Regions from separate parts of the Paenibacillus sp. S25 genome, predicted to be linked through region 2. Evidence: riboswitches for the same ligand, from Rfam matches in the RefSeq annotation. Region 2 holds a riboswitch; the other holds the start of a gene.

Region 1 (7,601 bases), 110 kb from region 2:
TCGTCGATTTCCTCTACCTTAGATTCCAAGGCGAGCAGACCTTCACGACGGGTAATGGATGCCCACTCGGTAAACGTACCGATGAGCTCTTTGCGGTCTAACAGTTTTTGTTCGGTGAAAATAACCTTGAACAGCTTCGGAATCCGTTTGATTTCTGCCATCGGGAAGGCCATAAATATACTCGCTGCCGTCCCGACGAAAATAATCATGTAAGCAGCGGGATTATTGACCAGATTGACGACCGGAGCGCCTTTTAAGATCATCCCGACGACCAGTGACATAATCCCGAGCACAAGTCCGATAATGGTTGAAATTTGCATGATACACCTCATCCATGAGAATAGATTTTGAATCCTTTCATGCCGCCGGGGTCGTCCTTGCCCCAAGCGCGTCATTACAAGACGGATTATAGTATTTATCGACAAAACTCTCTTTTTTGTTAAGTGCGAATTTCCGGTATAATAAGGTGATTATGTATTGAATGGCGGAACCATTGGAGGAAATGGCATGGGAGTAAAGCATGGGCGTGAGTATGAACAAATTTTGAACGATTTGACAGAGGCTGTGGGACGCATCCCAGACAGCTACGAATTTTTCGAGATGGAAGTAGAAGATTGGGACAGGCTGGACCCGGCGGGACGCCAGGAAGTCAATGAAGCTTTGGCAGAAGACTTATTCTATGCACTGGGTACAGAGCCCATAATCACTGTAGGCAGTGGCGTTGTGATCTATGAGCCGGAGCACCATCGTATCTATGTACTCATTGGAGACGAGGAGCTGACGTCAGTACCTTTGATTTGAGGTCCGTCTTATGGATTTATCAACGGGGCCGTGGTAATATGTACACCAATATATCGTAGTTTTGGCCGTATTTAAGCGGTCGAAAGGCTTCCGTATAAACGGGGAGGAGTTCGTAACATGCCTTTTACACAAGAAGAGATTGAAGCACATCTGGAGAAACTGGAGGGCTGGGAACTGGAGGAAGGACGTTGGATCGTTCGGAAATATAATTTTTCCAGTTTTATGAAAGGGATTGCATTCGTGGATGAAGTTGCCGCTATATCTGAAGCATTCAATCATCATCCATTTATTACGATTGATTACAAGACCGTGACTCTGCGTTTGACCTCTTGGGACGACGGCGGTATTATGGCCGTGGATATTAAGGAAGCCCAACAATATAATGAAGCTTTTGAAAAAATGCGCAGCAGTCATTGAGCTTGTAATGATCGGTCGTATGATGATAAAAGCGCCTTCGCTATACAACATCGCGGTTGTATGCCGAAGGCGCTTTTATCATAGAACCTGGGTTTGGTGCTCGGGACGATATACCATACAATAAAACGGTTTTTTGCCATCGGGAGTCTGGCGTTCATAGGTATCTGTAAGCTCAAATCCAGCCGCCTTGTAAGCCCGGATAGCGCGATGATTCCAAGTAAGTACCTCTAGATCAATTTCATTCTTCGGGTTGCGTCGTTGGGCTTCCTCTGCAATGGCACGGACAAAATCAGCGCCTTTGCCATGTCCGCATCTTTCAGGATGCATTCCAAGACCTAGCCGGGTCACACCGATCATAGGGAAATATTGGGCAAATCCCGTCAGCTTATTCTCTTCATCCAGTACAGCAACATATTGCTCTTGGCGAAGCGTGGGACTTCCAAATTCGACTTCAAGCGCCTTCATTTGTTCCCAGGGGAGCCATCCGTATATATTATAAGGTGGATCATAGCGCCACTCACAGATTGCAGCCGCTTGATGCTCGTCCATCGGTACGATCCGATAGTTAGATATTGAGGCCGGCATGTGTTCCATCCTCCTTTTACAAGTACTTCAATCATTAACAACAGATTGTAGACAAGTTGCAGGGGAATGGCAAGCGTGTTTATTTCATACTCAAGTCGGGTATACATTCAATAAGAAGGATTTACTGCTCATATGCTCCCCCAGCGCTGACGGTAAAACCGACGATGTTCGCTAAAATTGAAACCTTTTGAGGCTTCAGTTCGTCAGTAATGATAATAATTGCTGATGTTGTGGACATAAAAAACCGCAATTCGATTCCGGCCAGAATCAAATTGCGGCTAGGGTTAGCTTGCTGTGCGTTAGTTATTCTACGTTGTCGTCATCAGGAATTTCTGAAGCTACAGAATGGTAAGCGTCTGTGCTCATAATTCTTTTTGCACCGACATAGCGGTTAGCGTAATAATTTTCGTTCAGTGAGCTAACTACTACACCACGTGAAGTCGAGGAGTGGGCAAATTTCCCTTCACCTACGAAGATACCTACATGGGAAATGCCTCTTCCTGTGGTGTTGAAGAACACCAGGTCTCCAGGTCTCATTTCATCGCGGGATACAGAAGATCCCATTTTGAATTGTGATCCAGATTGATGCGGAAGTTTAATTCCCAGTTTGTTAAATACATACATTGTGAAGCCGGAGCAATCGAATCCCTCGAGTGTAGTGCCTCCGCTTCTGTAGCTCGTTCCTTTGGCATCTTGAATGACCTGGTCCATCTTGGAGTCTGCATATGCACTGCCGCCACCGAATGTAAAAGATGTAAAGGCAATGGCAAGACCCATAGCTGCGATCGTTAGCTTCTTCTTCAAAAAAAATATACCCCTTCCAATGCCTGCGAGGTTAGCTTAAGGATTCGGTAGAAGGTTCCCCTATGACCACTCTGTTGCGAGATCAATTCACCCAAACTGGTTCCCCCGCTTCCTAGGTGCCAGGAATTAGGCTTAACTTAAGATGTGCACCTTGGAGAGCAGTATTCACAATAACGTTATTTTTGAGATAAAGGTTACAATAAAGATTACAAAGTTGTTACTATCAGTTCACTGCGATTATTGTAACAAAGACGGCTGGCTTTGGCAAATGTTTCATTGCAAAAAGTTACAAAAAAAATCTGCTCCTAATGTCCAAGGAACAGATCTTGTTAACAGTATTCAGTTATGTGTCGTTTGCGCGGATATGAATCGAGATTTTTCGACAGACGGAAATGAAGTAAAAAACATAAAGGCAGGGCTTAACTTCTACTGGAGATATCGGTATGCCATAGTCTGTACTGCGAACTGATATGCCACAGCCTGACCAGACTAGTAACAAAATGATACGATTGCTGGAGAATGAGCGCCAGCATGCCAGTCCAAATCATCGCCACGGTGCCAAATAGACCGAAGACCAGCAGCACACAAGCACCGAGCAAAAGGGATATACCGACAGCTGGGAGGAGCTGGCGAAAGAAGGCGAGCAAGGACGATAGTATGGCGTGACCACCGACAGTCCCCAGTTGCATATACAGGATGCACTGCCGAATGAACCATCCGTAAGCCATCCATCCCACGGCATAGGGCAACAAATGCAGCAGGTAAGAGGGAGATTGAAGCGTTCCTGCTACAATAGGGTAGAGTCTCGGTACTACCCAAAAGGAGGGAAGCAGCAGCAGTCCCAACTCGATGGTGTAATACAGCAGCGACGACATGCCATGGCGTTTCATACCCTTGAAAAAGGACAGGCTTTGCGGTTCAGTAGCATCGGTATGCAGGCTTTGATATATTCCGGCTCTAATGAAGGGAGTGATCAGTATACGTAGTACAGTCGCCCCTAGTAGTATCCACAAATACACATGTACTTCCCGGCTGTCCATCAGAGCAATCTGGCTCTCCATCCAAAACAAGGTCTGTCCAAGTTCGTTTTGACCCTGATCAGGATAACGGAGCAGTAGCGGGATAACGGCAGACTGCACCAGACGATAGAGAAACACCCCCCACAGTAGTCGATATAGAAATAAAATGATAACGATATAGAATCGTATGCGCACCAGCGCCCAGCCCTCTTTTATAACAGTCCGCATCTATAGACACCTCACCATGACAGACTTCCAAGCAGTGTTTCTAACAGCTTGGTTACACTTACATTCCAACGGGTTTGTTGCTTTTCGTCCAATTCGGCCTTTAGGCTATTGTTAATATGCTTATTCTCCAGTGCAATGGTATATAGAGGATCAAGGGTTACATAGGAAACGGGAGAAGTACTTTTGATCCGAAAAGTTGTGCTTTTGCCCGCGCCGTCCCAAGCCTTGAATATCGTAGTACCATCCTTGAAGGTAAATTGGACAGGGATCTTGGGATAATCCGCCCCTTTTTTGCTGACCGTCACGACGGCTTCATATCCGTTCTCCAGCTTGTGGTTCGTGATATGATCCACCGAAAAGTCCGCCATCTGGCCGTCATATACATACTGTTCAAAATAGTGGCTCCATGAGCGTCCGGTGACTCTCTCCACGATACGTTGAAAATCCTGGGAGGACGGATGCTTAAATCGGTACGTCTGGACGTAGGTCCGCATAATCCGATCCATTTTTTTCATACCCACCTGACGTTCAATGCCCCGTAGTACCAGCTTGCCTCGAGAGTAGGCATTTTGCGCGTACTCAGTAGCCGAGCCGTACTTCCATGACTCGCGGTTGAGCGGCTGTGGGGAGGCTACCTGTCCCGATTGTAATGGCAAGTTGGGGCTAAGCCCATATTCTTGCTCCATAAGCCGCTCCTCTGCATAGGAGGTGAAGCCTTCATCCAGCCACGGCTCCTCAAATTCGTTATTGGCTACCATTCCGTAGAAATATTGATGTCCAATCTCATGAACTAATGTTCGTTCCAGACTATAGCCAGGATTCAGATTACCCGCAGCAGCGGCTGTGATGAGTGTCGGATACTCCATACCGCCGGCTCCATTGCCTGATTTGGGTGGAACCACGATGGATAGGGTGGAATATGGATAAGGCCCGTACCATTTGCTGTAGTACGAAAGGGCGGCCTTCGCGGCGCTCATATAGCGCCCTTTGAGCTCCTTGTGCGACGGGTCAAGGTAGAGCTTGATTTTGACACCAGGGACTTCAGCAGAAGAAAAGGGTTCTTCTACGGTTACAAAGTTGGGTGAAGCGGACCAGGCAAAATCGTGTACATCATCGGCATAAAATTGATATATTTTTTGGCCGTTCTGTCGGACGGCACCACGGGTGGGAAATCCGGTCGCTGCTACGATATGAGTTTCAGGCACCCGAATCCGTACGCTGTAAATTCCAAAATCGGCATAAAACTCGGAGTTACCATGATACTGGTGGAGGTTCCAGCCCTCTTCGGCGCGTCCACGCTGCCCTGCAGTCTCGTAGACGCTGAGCTTCGGGAACCACTGTCCTGCCATTACAAAATCATCTGTCGCACCCATACGAGCGAAGATGGCGGGCAGTTTTACCTCAAACTTCATATATAATGTAATTTCTTCGCCACCTCGTACCGGCTTGGGTAGACGCACCTTCATGAGCGAACGGTCGCCTGCGTTACCGTCATCTGGCTGCACATATTGGATGCGGTGCATGAGAGATAAACCGTCTTCTGTTTTTAGTTCAGTCAGCGTCATAGAGCCAAAGCCGTCTTTGGGCATGGTGTCTCCACGCAGCTTTCCACCGGATTCCTTCATAAAGGTGGTTTCCATGGAAGAGAAGGCATTCGGGTATAGATGAAGATACAGATCATTCACGGTTTTCTTGCCCGGGTGCTTCCAGGTCAGGGTCTCAGTGCCTCGCAAAACCTGTCCTTTTTCCAGAGACACATCAATGTGGTACTCTACCACCCGTTTGCTGAGGATTTCTGTAGCGGGCTGTGGAGGGTTCTTGGGCAGGTCAGGCAGGATGTTTGCCCCTAGAGGCTTGCCCATATTTGGGACAAGCGCAGACTCAGACAGGGAGCCGTATAGTGGTTGGCCTATGGACTGCGGGTCGGATTGCGATTGGGGCTGCCAGGCAAACCATAACGTCCCTGCGAGGAGACCGAGGGCTAGTGTAGACAATAAAACGATTTTAGTGCGTGCTGGGGTCATACAATGGATACCTCCCGTTGACAAGCATCTACAGCATGTATATGTTTGCTTTCAGGAGATTATTAGTTAAAATATTTATAGTGTAGAATGAGTGTGAAGACGGAAAATGGAGGTCTAGTGACGCATGAGTGAAAATCAGCCGGACGGCAAAAAACAGATTGCACTGAACATTGTCAGTGGCAAGAGCAAACATAAGGGTTTCGGCGCAGGCTCAATCGACCTGAACAGCATGTCCCCGGTCATTATTGACCGAGGAGAGGCGAAAATTGATATCGGTGCCATGCATGCCAAAAGTAAAGTAGAACGTGGTATCAAGTTCTCTACGAATAAAGAGGATGTACCGAACGGACGCCAGGTATGGCTCGTATGGGTAGCCGTGGATCGTACGTCCGAAGGACGTATGTACGGCGGTGCCACCGCCTGCGAGATGCTGATTGACGACGAAGCCAAACGCGGCTGGAAAATCCTCGCCGATCACGTCAACCGTATGGATTACGCGCTCAAGCGTCGTTTCATGCTGGATGATCTCGGCAGCGAAGATAGAGCAGCGCTTAGAAGCCTGCTAATTTCGCATAACGAGGAATGGTGGGACGCTTCGCCTGAGGAATTGAAGCAGGCGCTGGAAGGATAGGCCCAGCGTTAACGCAGCAATAATATTGTAAAAAAGCAGCCACTTCTGTGGGCTGCTTTTTTTATTTATCTGAGTTGACACTAACCTTTTAGTAAGTAGTTGTCCTGAAAGTGCATACTTACATATTTGTAGCGCTCACTTTATACTCAAAAATAAATAATACTTAAGGAGGACAATTCTTTGAAAACTCTTGTTATCGTTACACATCCAAGCATCGAGGCATCTGTCATAAATAGGCGATGGGTAGAAGAGCTCAAAAAATATCCAGAAAAGTATACTATCCACGAATTGCATAAGGTTTACCCTGACGGGAACATTGATGTGGAAAAAGAGCAGCACTTCATTGAATCACATAGCAATCTTATTTTACAGTTTCCTGTTTATTGGTTTAACAGTCCGCCTCTCCTAAAAAAATGGCTTGACGATGTTTTTGCTTATGGTTGGGCTCATGGTTCAAATGGAGGTGACAAATTAAAGAATCGTAAGGTTGCTTTAGCAGTATCTGCCGGAAGTAAAAAAGAAGATTATAGTGAAGAAGGAAGATATCGCTATACACTTGAGCAGCTATTATCTCCTTTTGAAACAACCTTCCTATATTGCAATGCAAATTACCGTTCGTTCTTTGCGTTTTATGGTACAGAAAAACAGTCTGGCGAAAATGAGATGGGTACGTCCGAAAGCGAATTGGAGAAAAGCGCACGAGATTATTTGAATTTTATTGACAGCCTGTAATAGGAATTGCCTATTGCCGTCCGTCCTCCAGAGCTGGCAAACCATTTTCCTCTCCCCACTCGCACATCATATTTAACAATGGAATGAGAGAAAGACCGCGTTCAGATAATGAATATTCAACCTTTGGAGGTATTTGGGGGAATTCCTTGCGTATGATAAGTCCATCTGCCTCTAGCTCTTTTAACATGATGCTTAGTGTTTTGAAGGAAATGGTACCGATACTTCGCTTCAGCTCGTTATGTCGCATAACCTTATTTTCAAAAAGCCAATATATAATGATCATTTTATATTTACCGCTTATTAAGGACAACGTATATCCAAAGCCAGTGTCTTTTAGGACCACGCCAGACGGAACACAGG
Region 2 (7,601 bases):
GATGCGCTCCCCTGCATGATCAGGATCGGTTAAAATGATGACCCCCCGCCGCTCCTGCGCCAATGCAATTTTACGCAGCGTCATTTTATTAATGGCTGAGCCGCCAGTTTCTATCGTATCCGCTTCAACAGCGCGGCGAATGGCCACCGTATCATCCCGGCCCTCTACCACGATCACTTCCTTGATCATTTGCGTTTCCCTCCACTGCTACAAAGCAAGCTATATTTATCTTTCCCTGCTTTTGAAAACAAAATAAGAAGAGGATATCCTCTTCTTAGCATGGCATAACTATGTTGTTAATACTATCGCATTGCCCTCAACATACACAACCTGTTTTAGTTGATTTCAGGCTTTACGGGTCCGATAACATATACGGTTTTACCGTGCTTACGACCAAATTGGTTGGCTCGGCTTAAACTCTCATAATACACATCGATTTTGTGACCTTTAATCGCGCCACCGGTATCCTCCGCACGGCGGAAGCCCACCCCTTCGATATAGACCCACCAGCCGATTGGGATTACACTCGGATCGACAGCGATGGTGCGTCCTTCCGTGACACGTGCGCCGGATGCAGTACGTGTACCGATCCCTGGCTCCTGTGAGGAATACGCCGTCATGGAGACATTTTGTAAAACTTTGCTATATTTAAAATTTACGCCTGCTTTACGGACAGCACTGCCCGAACTAACCATTGTTGCCTTAACCGCATCATTGGGACCGACGGAAGCAGCAAGAACGACCGGTTTTTTCTTCGTTCCTACAGCAATGACCTTATCCACACGATTCTGTGCAACTTCCTTGTTTACCAGCTGTTTGGATACCAACTTTCCATCATGGTATACCTTTTGAACGTGCTGGACTACCACACCCGATTTGCCGCTTTGAATGACCCGATTATCGCCTTTATAAAGACTCGGATCGGCCGTTTTGATGACCTGATAAGGCACCTGTTTTTTCTGTTCGACCTGCTGTTTCTTCACACGGACGATTTTTATGTCCATGTTAGACGAAACAGAGGCATCCAACGCAGGATAAACTTTATCCGTTGAGGATAATTTATAGCCCGAGGTACGAATGGCACCTTCTACTGTATTTTCTGTTGTGTACAGCTTTTTCGTCTCATTGCCTGAAGATACTTTAACTTGATTGGCACGTTTAATGACTACGCGATCCCCATCCTGTACTGCTCCATTTAGCGGCATGGAAACTGTATCATGCGGCTGAAGTGAAATGGAATGCTCGCTCAGCAAATCTTGAAGCTTGGATTCCCGGGTTTCTACCGCAGATGCCTTGCCATCGATGACAAAAAAGACTTGTTTTTTAGATTGCGTGTACATCAGAATTGAAATCATAATCGTTAGCGCGATTAGAAAAATAGCAACCAAGGCAGCCTGGCGCACATTCTCTTGCTTCCAACGCAATACGTAAGACATGCTGGATGAGCGTGACTCATGGGTCTCCTCTTTTTGGAAAATGCCCATTTCCTCCGTCCTCCTTACATAGCCCGCCGTCTGGAGTAAGACATAGTTGAGATTTGACGTGACTATAACAGATTTTCTACAAGACAAGCCCAAACTGCGACTGTCCTGCACCATGTACCCGTCTTCGCGGCATGCTGTCCTCCCCTGTTTAACCACAGTATGATGACAGATTTTCTTTTATTCACAACAAAAAAAGCCAGAGAAAGAGACTAGAGAGCTCTTTCGTGGCTTCCGGCATGTGTGAATATGCGGGAAAACTCATGCACGAGATGGCTTCTCTCTTGTTACGCTTACGGGGTTAGCTGTCGGGTTCGGACGTAGAGAGTCGCCCTAGCTTGGGTCAACCGCTCATGGCGGTCGCCTTCACATTCACCCCGAAGACCCAGAAAGAAATCGAAATACGGCTCCTCCACCTATTCAATCCCATCCTGGAAAAGAATTTCGGTCGAGCCGGCTGGCGGAAGAGACGTTCCCTTCTTGCACATACGCCGGACGTACTGTAAGCCATATCGGTTCCCCCGTTCCCTGTAAAAGGGACTCAGCGAGACTGGTTCATGAAATGACTTGTTGATGTTTACATTCAAACAACAATTCACTGAAAAGATGATATCCTGTTTCTATGCATGTTGTAAAGCAGGTTTCAAGTACATTTTTTAAAATATTCGGTTAAAATATTGTAATATTCTCGAGTTTCCTGCAACAAATTCATGATTAGCTTCGTCTATCTCTTTATTTTGATCGATTTCTTCACTTTTTCATTGAATGTCAAATCGTTCCAAGGCATTTCGGGTCGTTATTGACACTAATTCCTCCACTGTAATCCCTTTGATTTGGGCTGCGGTCTCTGCTACCAGTCTCACATGTGCGGACTCATTTCGCTTCCCGCGGAACGGATGCGGCGTCAGGTAGGGAGCGTCCGTTTCAATGAGTAGACGATCCAGCGGCACCTGTGCGAGCACCTCTTTTGGCTGCTTGGCATTTTTGAACGTTATTGGACCACCGAAGGAAAGGTGAAATCCCATATCCAACACCATTTTGGCTGTCTCCCAGCTACCCGAAAAGGAGTGCATGACTCCGCCAATCTCACTCGCTTTTTCCTCGCGCAAAATCCTAACAATATCTTCATGCGCATCCCGGTTATGGATAACAATGGGCATTTTGAGCTCACGAGCCAGACCAATTTGATTTCGAAACACCCGATGCTGAACATCCTTCGGTGAAGTATCCCAATAATAATCCAGACCAATCTCCCCAATGGCTACAACCTTCTTATGACTGCATAACGATGCAATCCATTCTAAATCGCCCTCTTGCATTGTATTCGCATCCTGCGGATGCCATCCAACTGCCGCATAAATAAAATCATATGTCTCAGCCAATTTCATAGTGGATGGAATGGTCTCACGATTAAATCCGATGTTGATCATCCGCGTTACTCCTGATTCGACAGCACGTGCTATAACTTCTTCACGATCTTCGTCAAATTGTGGTGCATCCAAGTGAGTATGGGTGTCGAATAAATCCAAGGTTTACATCTCCTTTTTTTACTTATATTTCTATATAGTTGTCTATTCTTTGACAAAATAATTCCTTATTTCGGCAGGAAGTCTGTCTTTTACCGCGTTCAATTTATTCTGGGGGAAATACATATGATATTTTCCTCGGTGAATACCACTTATTGAGCGCACAATTTCCGAAACTTCGGATATTTCACTCACCTCGCCCTGACGTCCAAGCAGTAAAATCTGGTTGTCCGTCGAGCCACCCTGCCGAAACACATCATAAGGAAGATCTGTCGGAAAATCAATTTCAAAATCATATTCAGGGTGCAAACCAGCCTCTTTCAAAGCTTCTCTAATACTGTCAATGGTATCTGTATCCATATTTTCAATCTCTACATATTTATACAATCTACGGTCCATAAAACGACTGCTCAAATCGCTTAAAATATCGTCCTTTTCTCGTTTCCACTGGCTAAATACGGTCTGGATTAATGACTCGTCGAGCATCAGATATTGCTCTACTGTAAGCTCTCCTTTCAACAGGTCCGGTAGCGGGTCCAGCAGAAAACCAAACTCATATCCGTTTTTAAACAATTCCTTTGCTCGCTTGAAAATTTTACGTAAAAGGATTTCCGAGCTGCGTGTTACAGGATGAAAATAAATTTGCCAATACATCTGATAGCGTGACATTAAATAATCTTCTACTGCATGCATGCCTGATTCCTTTACAACAATTCTCCCATTATGAGGACGCAGCAGTCGTAAAATACGATCCAAATCAATCGTGCCGTAGTTGACACCTGTCGAATGAGCATCCCGCAACAAATAATCCATACGGTCGGCATCTAGCGGACTGGTTACCAAGTTGACAACAATCGGCTTATCATACGTTTTGGCTATAACCGCAGCCACCTTTTGTGGAAGCTTGTCGTCGACTTGCCGTAGCACAGCGTTGATCTTCGTGTCTCCCAGTACAATGCGGCATGTCCAATCCTCATGGTTCATATGAAAGGCTTCCTCAATTGAATGAGAAAATGGGCCATGCCCCACATCATGCAATAGAGCTGCACACAGCGCAACCAGCCTTTCCTCCTTCGGCCAATCTGGGAAATCTCCACGTTCAAATTGAGAAATAATACGTCTCGTAATCTCATATACACCCAATGAATGTGAAAAACGGCTATGCTCCGCTCCATGAAACGTAAGATACGATGTGCCTAACTGCCGTATGCGCCGTAAACGTTGGAACTCCGGCGTGTTGATCAACCGCCATATCACAGTATCCTGAACATGGATGTAATTATGTACCGGGTCTTTAAAAACTTTTTCTTCACTGAGTGGCTGGTGCAAGATATCAGCTCCTTTAATATTCGGAATAATGGATTAAAATACAATAAAATCCTAAATGATTCCCCTCATTCGACATTCTTTGTCGTAATATGTCGAATTATAGTTTTTCGACATTTCCAAATCGACAAACTGAATAAATCATCAATAAGATAAGGCAATACACATGAATAAAGCTCTTTAATCTAAATACTTTTGCATAATCAGACTGTTACTACATTTTTAAGGTTGACTGTTTTGGGAATCGTTGGTATAGTAAATATCAGAAAAGAGAAAATTTTGTCGAATCATGACACTTATATTATTTTAAACGGCGAGAGGAGCCTGATTTATTATGATGAAATCCACTGGTATTGTAAGAAAAGTTGACGAGCTCGGACGTGTTGTTATTCCAATCGAATTGCGCCGTACCCTGGGAATCGGAGAGAAAGACGCTTTGGAAATTTATGTTGATGGCGAACGCATCATGCTTAAAAAATACGAGCCAGCTTGTATCTTCTGCGGCAATGCTGAGAACGTAATTTACTTCAAAGGGAAAATTGTTTGCCAAGATTGCATTTCTGAAATCCCAACACCTGTGACAAACTGAGAATTTTAGTATATAATAGACTTATCAGATATTGTTAATTCTAACCTTTTTCATATATACTCCTTGTTGCCTTCCACGGTTTGAACCCAACCGTTGGAAGGCCCTTTTTTGTTCAGACAGATATTCATAAGAGTGCGTTGTAAACATCTCTTTTGGAGATTGAACGATCTGTGGCTGTACGCTTCATTGCATCCTTGCGTGTAAGTCCCTCTGCCTCGTAATGTGCGACATGGGACTCCAAAGATAAGGACTGCCACCACGCCTGACGTTCCTTTTCCTCTTCCTCTTCGTCTTTTCCTTCAACCACCAGGCAATATTCACCAATCGGCGGATTCTCCTCTAGTTTAGCAAGACATTGCTCCACGGTTCCTCGCACCCATTCCTCATGCAGCTTGGTCAGCTCACGCGCAAGCACCACTTTGCGTGAACCTAATGTTTCCTTCAACACCATCAATGTCTTCACAATGCGATGAGGCGATTCATAAAAAATAATTGTGCCGTGAGATACCTGAAAAGATAGCAACAGCTTCTCTAGGTCCTTTTTCTCCCGTGGTGGAAAGCCAGCGAAGGTGAACCTTTCTGTATCCAGTCCTGAAGCAATCAAAGCCGATAGTGCCGCATTTGCTCCTGGGATAGGAATGACGCTAATTCCCGCTTCCAGTGCCAGTTTGACCAAATCCGAACCAGGGTCAGAAATGGCCGGTAGACCTGCATCGCTAACCAGTGCCAAATTTTTTCCTTCTATTATATAACGTATCAGTTCAGGCCCACTGGCAGCCTTATTATGTTCATGATAACTGAAGAGCATATCCGGTGTAATTTCGAAATGGGTGAGCAGTTTGCGTGTCTGACGCGTATCTTCGGCAGCGATAATACTGCATGATTTCAAGGTGTTAATCGCCCTAAAGGTCATATCGTCCAGATTCCCAATGGGTGTTGCAACAAGATACAACTTTCCCCGTTCTTCTTCGCGGACACTAAAGCTTTTTTGTACAGCTGCTTTCACACAGAATCCCCCTTGCTTACTTCTCCATAAATATCTCTTATTTCCTGAGTATAATTCCCATTTTCCTGATATACAATGAGCGGAGGCAACAGACGAACCTCCGGTTTGCCGTCACGTAATGCTTCGACCAGTACCATATTGGCTTCCATATGAACTCTTGGGTGAACAAAACGTATTCGTTTGGGTTCCAAACTGTTATTACGCATTAAGGTTATGATCTCACCCAATCGCTGCGGGCGATGAACCATGGATACTTTTCCCCCATTACGGACAAGCCGGGTGGATGCCTGAATGACTTCTTCCAGTGTACAGTTCACTTCATGACGGGCAATTGCCTGGTGAGGATTTAGCTTGATATCGCTACCATTTAGCGGCATATAGGGGGGATTCACGGTAATTGCATCATAAACACCATGTCCCGTGATGTGAACCAGCTCACGTAGGTCCCCTTCCCGAATCTGAATTGCTGCTTCTAATCCATTCAAGCTGACACTACGTCTAGCCATATCTACCAAGCGTGGTTGAATCTCAATTCCTTCAATAGACGCTTTTGTTCGTGTCGTTAGCAACAACGGGACAACCCCATTGCCAGTACACAGATCCAGAATCTTTCCACGCTGCGGAATACCGGCAAAACGTGCCAGCAAGACCGCATCCATCGAGAAGCTGAATACTTCCTCACTTTGAATAATGCGCAAATTATGTGAAAGCAAATCATCAATTCGTTCAGACTTCTTTTCATTTTCGTCCATAGTGCTCTCCCGTCTTTTATAACCAAAATCGCTTTTCACTCATACTTCCTTACAAAAAAGCCGTAGGCATCTTGCTCCTACGGCTTGTTTTTATTTATTCAAAAATGACAGACAGAAGAGGCAATCGCCTTCCGTTCGCAAATGTCCGTAATACACGTTGCATATATGAAATCCTTCATGATACAGCCTTGCTAGATTGTCGTAGCCTTCGCCGACGACCTCACCCGTTTGCCCTTCATCCTTAATGACGATCGGAGGAGGAAGCTTCGGCTTGTTTGCCGTCTTTTCTTCTCCAGAGGTTTCACGTTTGAGCATCTTGCGCACCTGTTCGTTTTCAATCGTTAGTCGTTGATTTTCCTCCAGCAGCTCTTTTACTGCCAGTTTCAATTCACCCAGATCGCTATGCAACTGTCCCATTTGGGTTTCCATTTCGTGAATACGCGCAAAAACATTTAATTTATCCAAGTTTCCACCCCGAAGCAACCTAATGGTTTACTTGACGACTACATCGTCCATTGGAAGTTCCTTGACCTTACTGATCTCAAACAGTTGAACATGCACCGTGCGATGACCTGCATTCACACCTACGACTTTACCTTCTCCCAAAGAGGTGATAACCATCTTACCCACCTGAGGTAGCTCTTCTCGCATGCTTTCGTAGTTATCATGTTCAAACTTGAGGCAGCACATCAATCTCCCGCACAACCCGGAAATCTTCGTCGGATTCAGCGACAAACTCTGATCCTTCGCCATCTTAATAGATACCGGCTCAAAATCCCCCAGCCATGAGGAGCAACACAGAATACGTCCACAAGGTCCGATTCCGCCAAGCATTTTAGCCTCATCCCGTACGCCGATCTGCCGCAGCTCGATCCGTGTACGAAAAATACTGGCCAAGTCCTTTACAAGCTCTCGAAAATC

Evidence for each region. A riboswitch is a leader RNA that binds a small molecule or an ion and turns the genes downstream of it on or off. The one in region 2 is predicted to bind cyclic di-AMP.
Region 1: another riboswitch for cyclic di-AMP. It lies ahead of KAI37_RS00545 (C40 family peptidase); the one in region 2 lies ahead of KAI37_RS00140 (resuscitation-promoting factor).

The regions. Positions count from the first base shown of each region.
Region 1 covers NZ_CP073683.1:135,938-143,538, forward strand. Annotated here, with positions in the region: gene motA (flagellar motor stator protein MotA) at 1-320, opposite strand, end outside; gene KAI37_RS00530 (hypothetical protein) at 508-801, shown strand; gene KAI37_RS00535 (4a-hydroxytetrahydrobiopterin dehydratase) at 919-1,218, shown strand; gene KAI37_RS00540 (GNAT family N-acetyltransferase) at 1,297-1,803, opposite strand; gene KAI37_RS00545 (C40 family peptidase) at 2,107-2,607, opposite strand; cyclic di-AMP (ydaO/yuaA leader) riboswitch at 2,613-2,750, opposite strand; gene KAI37_RS00550 (hypothetical protein) at 3,027-3,854, opposite strand; gene KAI37_RS00555 (M1 family metallopeptidase) at 3,866-5,878, opposite strand; gene KAI37_RS00560 (YwhD family protein) at 6,003-6,509, shown strand; gene KAI37_RS00565 (NAD(P)H-dependent oxidoreductase) at 6,690-7,241, shown strand; gene KAI37_RS00570 (winged helix-turn-helix transcriptional regulator) at 7,252-7,601, opposite strand, start outside.
Region 2 covers NZ_CP073683.1:24,502-32,102, reverse strand. Annotated here, with positions in the region: gene rnmV (ribonuclease M5) at 1-189, opposite strand, end outside; gene KAI37_RS00140 (resuscitation-promoting factor) at 336-1,484, opposite strand; cyclic di-AMP (ydaO/yuaA leader) riboswitch at 1,756-2,038, opposite strand; gene KAI37_RS00135 (TatD family hydrolase) at 2,240-3,010, opposite strand; gene KAI37_RS00130 (HD domain-containing protein) at 3,053-4,336, opposite strand; gene KAI37_RS00125 (AbrB/MazE/SpoVT family DNA-binding domain-containing protein) at 4,668-4,922, shown strand; gene rsmI (16S rRNA (cytidine(1402)-2'-O)-methyltransferase) at 5,047-5,928, opposite strand; gene KAI37_RS00115 (tRNA1(Val) (adenine(37)-N6)-methyltransferase) at 5,925-6,680, opposite strand; gene yabA (DNA replication initiation control protein YabA) at 6,771-7,145, opposite strand; gene KAI37_RS00105 (PSP1 domain-containing protein) at 7,173-7,601, opposite strand, start outside.